Regions from separate parts of the Streptomyces sp. NPDC004539 genome, predicted to be linked through region 1. Evidence: riboswitches for the same ligand, from Rfam matches in the RefSeq annotation. Region 1 holds a riboswitch; the other holds the start of a gene.

Region 1 (4,206 bases):
CTCCTGCTCGCGTTCCAGATCGGCGATCTCGGCACGCTGGGAGACGTACTGCCGCATCGGATAGGCGAGGGCGACGACGAGGGTGCACAGGACGAGCGCGAGGAGGGCGGCGCGGCCGGTGAGCCGGGAGCGGCGCTGCTGGCGCTTGTTCTGCGAGCGGTAGACACGGGCCGCGGTCTGCTCGCCCAGGGCGCGGAGTCTGGTCGCGGTGGAGAACCGGTCCTTGTCCTTGACGGCCATGCGCCGCGCCTCCCGTTCCCGTTCATACGTGCGTACGTCCCCGCACACGGTACGGGACCGGGTACGGGGACGTACGGACGACGCCTCTCAAGGGGCGCCCCTTAGGGGGATCAGCCCCTAGAGGTTCAGCCCTTGAAGCGGGGGAACGCGGACCGGCCGGCGTACACCGCCGCGTCGTCCAGGATCTCCTCGATGCGCAGGAGCTGGTTGTACTTGGCGACACGCTCGGAGCGGGCCGGGGCGCCGGTCTTGATCTGGCCGCAGTTGGTGGCGACGGCGAGGTCGGCGATCGTGACGTCCTCGGTCTCGCCGGAGCGGTGGGACATCATGCACTTGAAGCCGTTGCGCTGGGCCAGCTCGACGGCGTCCAGGGTCTCCGTGAGGGAGCCGATCTGGTTGACCTTGACGAGGAGCGCGTTGGCGGCGCCGTCCTCGATACCGCGGGCGAGGCGCTCGGGGTTGGTGACGAAGAGGTCGTCGCCGACGATCTGGACCTTGTCGCCGAGGCGGTCGGTGAGGACCTTCCAGCCCGCCCAGTCGTCCTCGAACAGCGGGTCCTCGATGGAGACGAGCGGGTAGGCCGCGACCAGCTCCTCGTAGTACTCCGTCATCTCGGCGGCGGAGCGCTCCTTGCCCTCGAAGAGGTACTTGCCGTCCTTGTAGAACTCGGAGGCGGCGACGTCGAGCGCGAGGGCGATCTGCTCACCGGGGACGTACCCGGCCTGCTTGATCGCTTCGAGGATGAGGTCCAGGGCGTCCCGGTTGGAGCCGAGGTTCGGCGCGAAGCCGCCCTCGTCGCCGAGGCCGGTGGACAGGCCCTTCGTCTTCAGGACCTTCTTCAGCGTGTGGTAGACCTCGGTGCCCCAGCGCAGGGCCTCGGAGAAGGACTCGGCGCCGATCGGCGCGATCATGAACTCCTGGATGTCCACGTTGGAGTCGGCGTGCGAGCCGCCGTTCAGGATGTTCATCATCGGCACCGGCAGGAGGTGCGCGTTCGGGCCGCCGAGGTAGCGGAAGAGCGGCAGGTCGGACGCCTCGGAGGCGGCGTGCGCGACGGCGAGGGAGACGCCGAGGATGGCGTTCGCGCCGAGCGAGCCCTTGTTGTCGGTGGCGTCCAGGTCGAACATGGCCTGGTCGATCAGGCGCTGCTCGGTGGCGTCGTACCCGACGAGCTCCGGGCCGATCTGCTCGATGACGGCGAGGACGGCCTTCTCGACACCCTTGCCCTGGTAGCGGTTCGGGTCACCGTCGCGCAGCTCGATGGCCTCGAAGGCACCGGTGGAGGCGCCGGACGGGACGGCGGCACGACCGGTGCTGCCGTCGTCGAGGCCGACCTCGACCTCGACGGTGGGGTTGCCTCGCGAGTCGAGGATTTCCCGGGCTACGACGACGTCGATGGACGGCACGAGCATCTCCTTCTTGGAATGTGGCACAGGTTCTGCGAGACGAGCCTAACCGGCCCGGGGCGAACGGCCAGCCCGCCCACCGCCCCGATGGCAGAACCGAGAGTAAATTGTTTCTGAACGGAACAAAACTGCCCGCAAAAAAACCCGCTCCGGTGCGTACGGGGGAACACGCACCGGAGCGGGGGCCCGTGAGAACGGGGGGGGATGGTCCTCACGAGAGCTCTACTGTGAGGTCCACGGATGTGAGCGGCCTGTGGTTCAGCTGCGGACCGGCTGTCTACTTGAGGTGGAGCTGCTGGCCCGGGTAGATGAGGTCGGCGTCCTGGATGATGTCCTTGTTGAGCTGGAACAGCTTCTGCCAGCCGCCGGCCACCTTGTGCTTGGCGGCGATGGAGCTGAGGGTGTCGCCCTTGACGACCTTGTACTCGCCGTCGCCCTTCTTGACCTTCTGGCCGGTCGGGGTGGTGACGGTCTTGGAGGGGGTCGTCTTCTTGGCGGCGGCCGGACGCTCGGTGGAGCGGGTGGCGGCGGGGGTCTCGGTACGGCTGCTGGAACCGCTGGACGAGGAACCGCTGGACGAGGAACCGCTCGACGACGAGCCGGAGTTGGAGGACGAGCCGCCGCTGTAGGTGGCGCCCGACAGGCCCACACCGCAGCTCGGCCAGGCGCCCTTGCCCTGCGAGGCGAGGACCTTCTCGGCTATCTCGATCTGCTGCGACTTGCTGGCCAGGTTGGCGGTCGAGGCGTACGCGGTGCCGCCGTACGCGGCCCAGGTCGACGCGGAGAACTGGAGCCCGCCGTAGTACCCGTTGCCGGTGTTGATGGACCAGTTGCCGCCGGACTCGCACTGCGCGACGGCGTCCCACTCGGAGGCGGTGGCGGCGGAGGCGCTGCCCGCGGCCATCAGCGGGGCGGCGACGGCCACACCCGTGACACTGGCGAGCGCGACGACACGGGTGGCCTTGGACGGGCGGCGGTGCTTGCCCTTGCCGGAGAACAGCATGGATCGATCCCCTCACCGACGCCTGCGAGGTGAGCTGTCGGGTTAGGGCCGGTTGAGTTGCCCTGTCACTTCCGTGACTTCACCCCAAGCCGGTTCCGGCGGCGTCAACCACCGTCCCCAGCACTTACCTTGGGTCCCCCGCTCCTGCCCACGGCGCTTGCGCGACGACTGTTCCCGGACGGCCGCTGGCAGGATTCGGCGTGTGCGGCAGCCGGGGCTCGGGTTGCCGAGCGGTCACGACCGTAGACATGCGCCGAGCGGATTTTCAAAGACGATCAGGGCTTCTGAGACTCATCCCACACTTTCGCCAAAACGGACATTCAACACGAAGCCGGACGCCGAACTGCCGTGTTTCCGCCCGCTTTTACGCCTTTGCGTACGCCGCCCCAGCTCTCGTTCACTTGCCGAGAGACAGCGTCTGACCGGGGACGATGGCGCTCGGGTCGGCCCCGATGAGCCGCTCGTTCGCGGCGTAGAGGGCCCGCCATCCACCGTCAAGCTCAAGGGAGTCGGCGATGGAGCTGAGCGTGTCCCCGACCCGGACGGTGTACGACGCCGGCTCGTCCGCGCTCACCCCGCGGTGCTTGCCGGTGCCGGCGGTGGAGAGGGTCGACGCGCTCTCGACCGGGACGATCGGGAACGGGAAGGCTCCGACGGCCGCGCCGACGCGCGTGTCGACGAGGCTCCAAGACCCGGCGGACTGTGCCGCATTGTCCGAATTCTCCGCACTGTTCCCGTTCGGCGTTCCTGTGGATTTACCGTCCGGAGTCCGTGGGGCGTCCGGGGTGACGATCCGGCCCGAGCCGCTGTTCTTGCCGGCCTCGGCGGAATTCCCGGCCTCGGCCGAGGAGTCGGGCGCCTCGGGGGTCGTCTCGGCGGACTTCCCGGGGGTGGAGGGGGACGGCGACGGCGACGCCGGAGTGGGGGTGGGCGACGGCGAGGCGGCCGGGTCCGTACCGCCGGAGGCGCCCGAACCGGCCGCCGAGCCCGACCCGTTGGACGTACCCGACGTTCCGGACGAGCCGGACGTACCGGTCGAACCCGTACCCGGGCTCGCGCTCGCGTCCGTCGCCGCCGCGCCGTTCTCCTTCGTCAGGCCCGCCGTGAGCGCGCAGATGGGCCAGAAGCCCGGCCCCTGGTCGGCGAGGATGCGCTTGCCGACCTCGATCTGCTCGGCGCGGCCGGCGAGGTCGGGGCGCTCGGCGTAGGCGAGGCCGCCGTACTTCTTCCAGTCGTCGAGCTTGATGTGCAGCCCGCCGAACTGGCCGGAGCCCGTGTTCTCGTCCCAGGCGGCGTCCGTCTCGCAGCCGGCCACCTTGTCCCAGACGGTCGTCCCCTCGACGCCGGCCGGGTTGCCGGCCGCGCTCGCGCCGGTCGCGCCGAGCAGGGGGATGGCGATCGCGGAGCCGGTCACTCCGGCGGCCACGAGGAGGGCCGGAGCCTGGCGGGGGCGACGGTGACGGCCGTTCCCGGAGAGCATGCGGACGCCTTTCTCACGACGACAGGGGGAGTGCGGCGCGGGGCCGCTTCGGTGCGGTGTGGGGCCGCTCCGGCTTG
Region 2 (4,206 bases), on a different contig from region 1:
CTTCCTCGGCGTAGCGGACCGTGTCGCGGCGGGCCTGTTCGAGGGCGGGGTGGGCGCGCAGGGCGGCGAGGGCCTCGGCGTGACGGGTGTCGTCGGTGAGGTCGGAGTCGAGGAGTTCGCACAGGGCGACGTCCTCGGCGAGGCCGAGCCGGGCGGCGCGCTCGCGCAGGCGCAGGACCGGGAGCGTGGGGATGCCCTCGCGCAGGTCCGTGCCGGGGGTCTTGCCGGACTCGTGGGAGTCGGAGGCGATGTCGAGGACGTCGTCCGCGAGCTGGAAGGCGACGCCGAGGCGTTCGCCGTACTGCGTGAGGACGTCGACGACGGTCTCGTCCGCGCCGGAGGTCATCGCGCCGAAGCGGCAGGAGACGGCGACCAGGGAGCCGGTCTTGCCGGCGAGGACGTCGAGGTAGTGGTCGACCGGGTCGCGGCCGTCGGTGGGCCCCGCGGTCTCCAGGATCTGGCCGGTGACGAGCCGTTCGAACGCCTCGGCCTGGATGCGGACGACCTCGGGCCCGAGGTCGGCGAGGATCTGGGACGCGCGCGCGAAGAGGAAGTCACCGGTGAGGACGGCGACGGAGTTTCCCCAGCGGGCGTTGGGGCTGGCCACCCCGCGCCGGACCTCGGCCTCGTCCATGACGTCGTCGTGGTACAGCGTGGCGAGGTGGGTGAGTTCGACGCCGACCGCCGACGGCACGACACCGGGCGCGTACGGGTCGCCGAACTGCGCGGAGAGCATCACCAGCAGTGGCCGGAATCGTTTGCCCCCGGCGCGCACGAGGTGCTGCGCGGCCTCCGTGATGAAGGGGACCTCGCTCTTGGTGGCTTCGAGCAGGCCCTCCTCGACGGCCGCCAATCCGGCCTGGACATCGGCTTCCAGTGCCTGGTCCCGCACGCTCAGCCCGAACGGCCCGACGACGGTCACGAGGGATCTCCTGTCTGCTGTTGCCCACGGGCGAATGTTGGCGATTACACGGTTTGTCGATAGGTCGCTGCCCTCACTCAAGTCAGCGTATCCGGTCACGTTTCGATCACCGATAGCCCCCACGGTTACAGCACGGGCGCTATCGGATCACGCCCGTTATGCATCCGATCGACCAATAAGACACGTCATATTCAGACATAAATACCTTGTGTCCATTTTGCCGTTATTGCTATTTCGTGAGTTGAGTCACGGGCACTTTCTTCACCCACCCTCCCCCGCACCCCTCCTCCGCCGTTCCCCCGTTGGCCAGTTGACGCTTGGCGATCGCAAAGGATCAAGCACCCCATACGCCTCAGGCAGAGGTCAATAGGGACGAGATGTGAATCCGGCACTTGTTCCGGACATGTGCTCTCGCATACGTTCCGCCGGGTCGGGCGGACGCCTAATCCTGCCGCCGCCCTTCACCACCCCATCGACGAACCACTCGCGTACGGCAGGAGCGGGGGACCCAGGTAGTACGCCGCACCGGACACGCTCCGGGACGGCTAGGGGTGAAGCCGTGCCACCTCCCCGGTGGACCGGCCGGGCACCTCCCCGCCCGAACCCGACAGCTCACCTCGCAGGCGCCGGAGAGGAACACCGCCATGCCTGCAATCCGCAAGAAGCGTCTCGCCCGAGCCCTCGCCGTCGCCGCCACCGGCACGGCCCTGCTCGCCCTCCCGATCGTCGGCGCGACCAGCGCGTCCGCCGCCGGCGGCACCTCGTCGACCACGGTCGCCGGGTACCCGAACACCCTGGACGGCTGGATTCGCGAGTCCCTCGCGATCATGGCCCAGAAGGGCATCCCGGGCAGCTACGACGGCATCTACCGCAACATCATCCGCGAGTCCTCCGGCAATCCCTGGGCCATCAACAACTGGGACTCCAACGCCGCCGCCGGGACGCCCTCCAAGGGCCTCCTCCAGGTCATCGACCCGACCTTCCAGGCGTACCACGTCTCCGGGACCGCGTACGACCCGTACGACCCGGTCGCGAACATCACCGCCGCGTGCAACTACGCGGCGGCGGTGTACGGGTCGATCGACAACGTGTTCGGCGCGTACTGACCGTCCCTGTGGGAGCCCCGGTTTCGGATCGGGGCTCCCTCGGCGTCCGTACCGGCCCTCCAAGGGCTCGCGTTACGGAAACATCCGTTCAAGAACGGTCGCCACACCGTCCTCCTCGTTCGAACCGGTGACCTCGTCGGCCACCGCCTTGAGCTCCGGGTGCGCGTTCGCCATCGCGACCCCGTAGGCCGACCACTCGAACATCGGGATGTCGTTCGGCATGTCCCCGAAGGCGACCGTGTCCTCCGGGGCGACCCCGAGGCGCTCGGCGGCCAGCGCGAGACCCGTCGCCTTCGTGACACCGCTCGGCTGGAGCTCGACCGTGCCGGGCCCCGACATCGTGACGGTGGCGAGCGAACCGACCGCCGCGCGCGCGGTGGCCGCCAGTTCGTCGTCCGTGAGCGCCGGGTGGCGCAGGAGCACCTTGCTGATCGGCTCGCACCAGAGATCCTCGCGACGGCCCACGCGCAGCGCCGGGAGCGTCGGGTGCGGCATCAGGTAGCCCGGTTCGATCAGCGTCAGCCCGTCCACGCCGTCCTGGTCGACGGCGGCGTACACCTGGCCGACCTCCGCCTCGATCTTGCCGAGCGCGGTCTCCGCGAGTTCGCGGTCGAGCGTGACGGACCACAGCAGGCGGTCCGCGCCGGCGTCGTACACCTGCGCTCCCTGGCCGCACACCGCGAGCCCTCTGCCGCGCAGGATCTCCAGCAGGGGGCGCACCCGGGGGGCCGGGCGGCCGGTCACCACCAGGTGCCGCGCGCCGGCCTCCACGACCCGCTGGAGGGCGTTCAGCGAGCGGTCGGAGAAGGTGTCGTCGGCGCGGAGCAGCGTGCCGTCCAGGTCGGTGGCGACGAGGGCGTACGCGCGCGTGCCGGAAGCGGGGGTGGTGGGTGCGGCCATGATCAGAGAATACGGACCGCACCGGCCCCGGGAGGCCCGACCGACCGGCTCGCCCCGGCCCGCGCCCGCCACAGGCCCACGACCTCCGGGAGCACCCGCGAATCGGCCACACGTCGCCCCGCGCGGGAGGGCCGGAAACCGGTCGCCCGGCAGGGGAACGGGCACCCGCGCGGAGAGACCGGTTCACCTGGCGCGCGCACGCGCAGGAGGGCCGGTTCGCGAAACCGCCCTCCCGCGCGGGGCGACGGCGGCGTCCTTCCGGCGGCCCGGTGGCCCTCCGGGGTGACGTTCGTCATCGAACTGCCATCGAATTCCCAACGCTTCTGCGAAGACTGCACCGGTTGGCAACAACATGAGCCGCTATCTACCGCGGGCCCTGTCTGGAGGGGTACGGTCCAGGTGTCCAGGGGGGACTTGATCGGGGGGTCAGGTTGAACAGTGGGCGCATTCGTGTGCTGCGCGCGCAGGAGTTGGGCGAGGGGGAGCGGGAGCGCTGGCGTGCGCTGCGCGCCGTGTCGCCGGCCCCGCGCAATCCGTTCATGGAACCGGAGTTCGTCGAGGCCGTGGGGCGCGTACGGGCGCGTGCGCGGGTCGCGGTGGTGTACGAGGGGCGTGAACCCGTCGGGTTCCTCCCCCACGAGCGCGGTCCGCTCGGTATGGGCCAGGCCCTCGCGCACGGCGTCTCGGACGCCCAGGGCGCGATCCTGGCGCCCGGACTCGGCCTGGACACCGCCGAGTTGATGCGGGCCTGCGCCCTGTCGAGCTTCGCCTTCGACAACCTGGAGGCGGAACAGGCCCTGTTCGTCCCGCACGCCGCCGCCGAGTACCCGGCCTATGTCATCGACGTCGAGAAGGGCTACGAGACCTACGAGTCGGTGCTGCACGGCCAGTCGCCGAAGTTCCTGCGGACGACACTGGCGAAGGAACGCAAACTGGGCCGCCAGGCGGGCGAGTTGAGGTTCGTGTTCGACGAGCGGGACCCGGCCGCGCTGCGCGCGCTCATGGCCTGGAAGTCCGCGCAGTACCGCCGCACCGGCCGCCGCGACCGGTTCGCGCAGGAGTGGATCACCCGCCTGGTCGGGCTGCTCGCGCAGACGCGCGCCCCGGAGTGCGCCGGCACGCTCTCGGTCCTGTACGCCGGTGAGCGCCCCGTCGCCGCGCATTTCGGGCTGCGCTCGTCGACCGTGCTGGCCTGCTGGTTCCCGTCGTACGACACGGAGTTCGCGAAGTTCTCGCCGGGGCTCGTGCTGCATCTGCGGATGGCCGAGGCGGCGGCGG

The links. Region 1 has a riboswitch for cyclic di-AMP ahead of ABZX85_RS41035 (transglycosylase family protein). Riboswitches for the same ligand answer to the same signal wherever they lie in the genome.
Region 2: linked by a shared signal. The riboswitch ahead of ABZX85_RS18350 (transglycosylase SLT domain-containing protein) and the one ahead of ABZX85_RS41035 (transglycosylase family protein) in region 1 are both predicted to bind cyclic di-AMP.

Annotation. Positions count from the first base shown of each region.
Region 1 covers NZ_JBEXLS010000029.1:76,848-81,053, forward strand. Annotated here, with positions in the region: gene ABZX85_RS41025 (septum formation initiator family protein) at 1-240, opposite strand, end outside; gene eno (phosphopyruvate hydratase) at 366-1,652, opposite strand; gene ABZX85_RS41035 (transglycosylase family protein) at 1,924-2,649, opposite strand; cyclic di-AMP (ydaO/yuaA leader) riboswitch at 2,654-2,860, opposite strand; gene ABZX85_RS41040 (transglycosylase family protein) at 3,047-4,129, opposite strand.
Region 2 covers NZ_JBEXLS010000008.1:61,295-65,500, reverse strand. Annotated here, with positions in the region: gene ABZX85_RS18355 (polyprenyl synthetase family protein) at 1-922, opposite strand, end outside; cyclic di-AMP (ydaO/yuaA leader) riboswitch at 1,386-1,561, shown strand; gene ABZX85_RS18350 (transglycosylase SLT domain-containing protein) at 1,567-2,028, shown strand; gene ABZX85_RS18345 (HAD family hydrolase) at 2,101-2,928, opposite strand; gene ABZX85_RS18340 (GNAT family N-acetyltransferase) at 3,360-4,206, shown strand, end outside.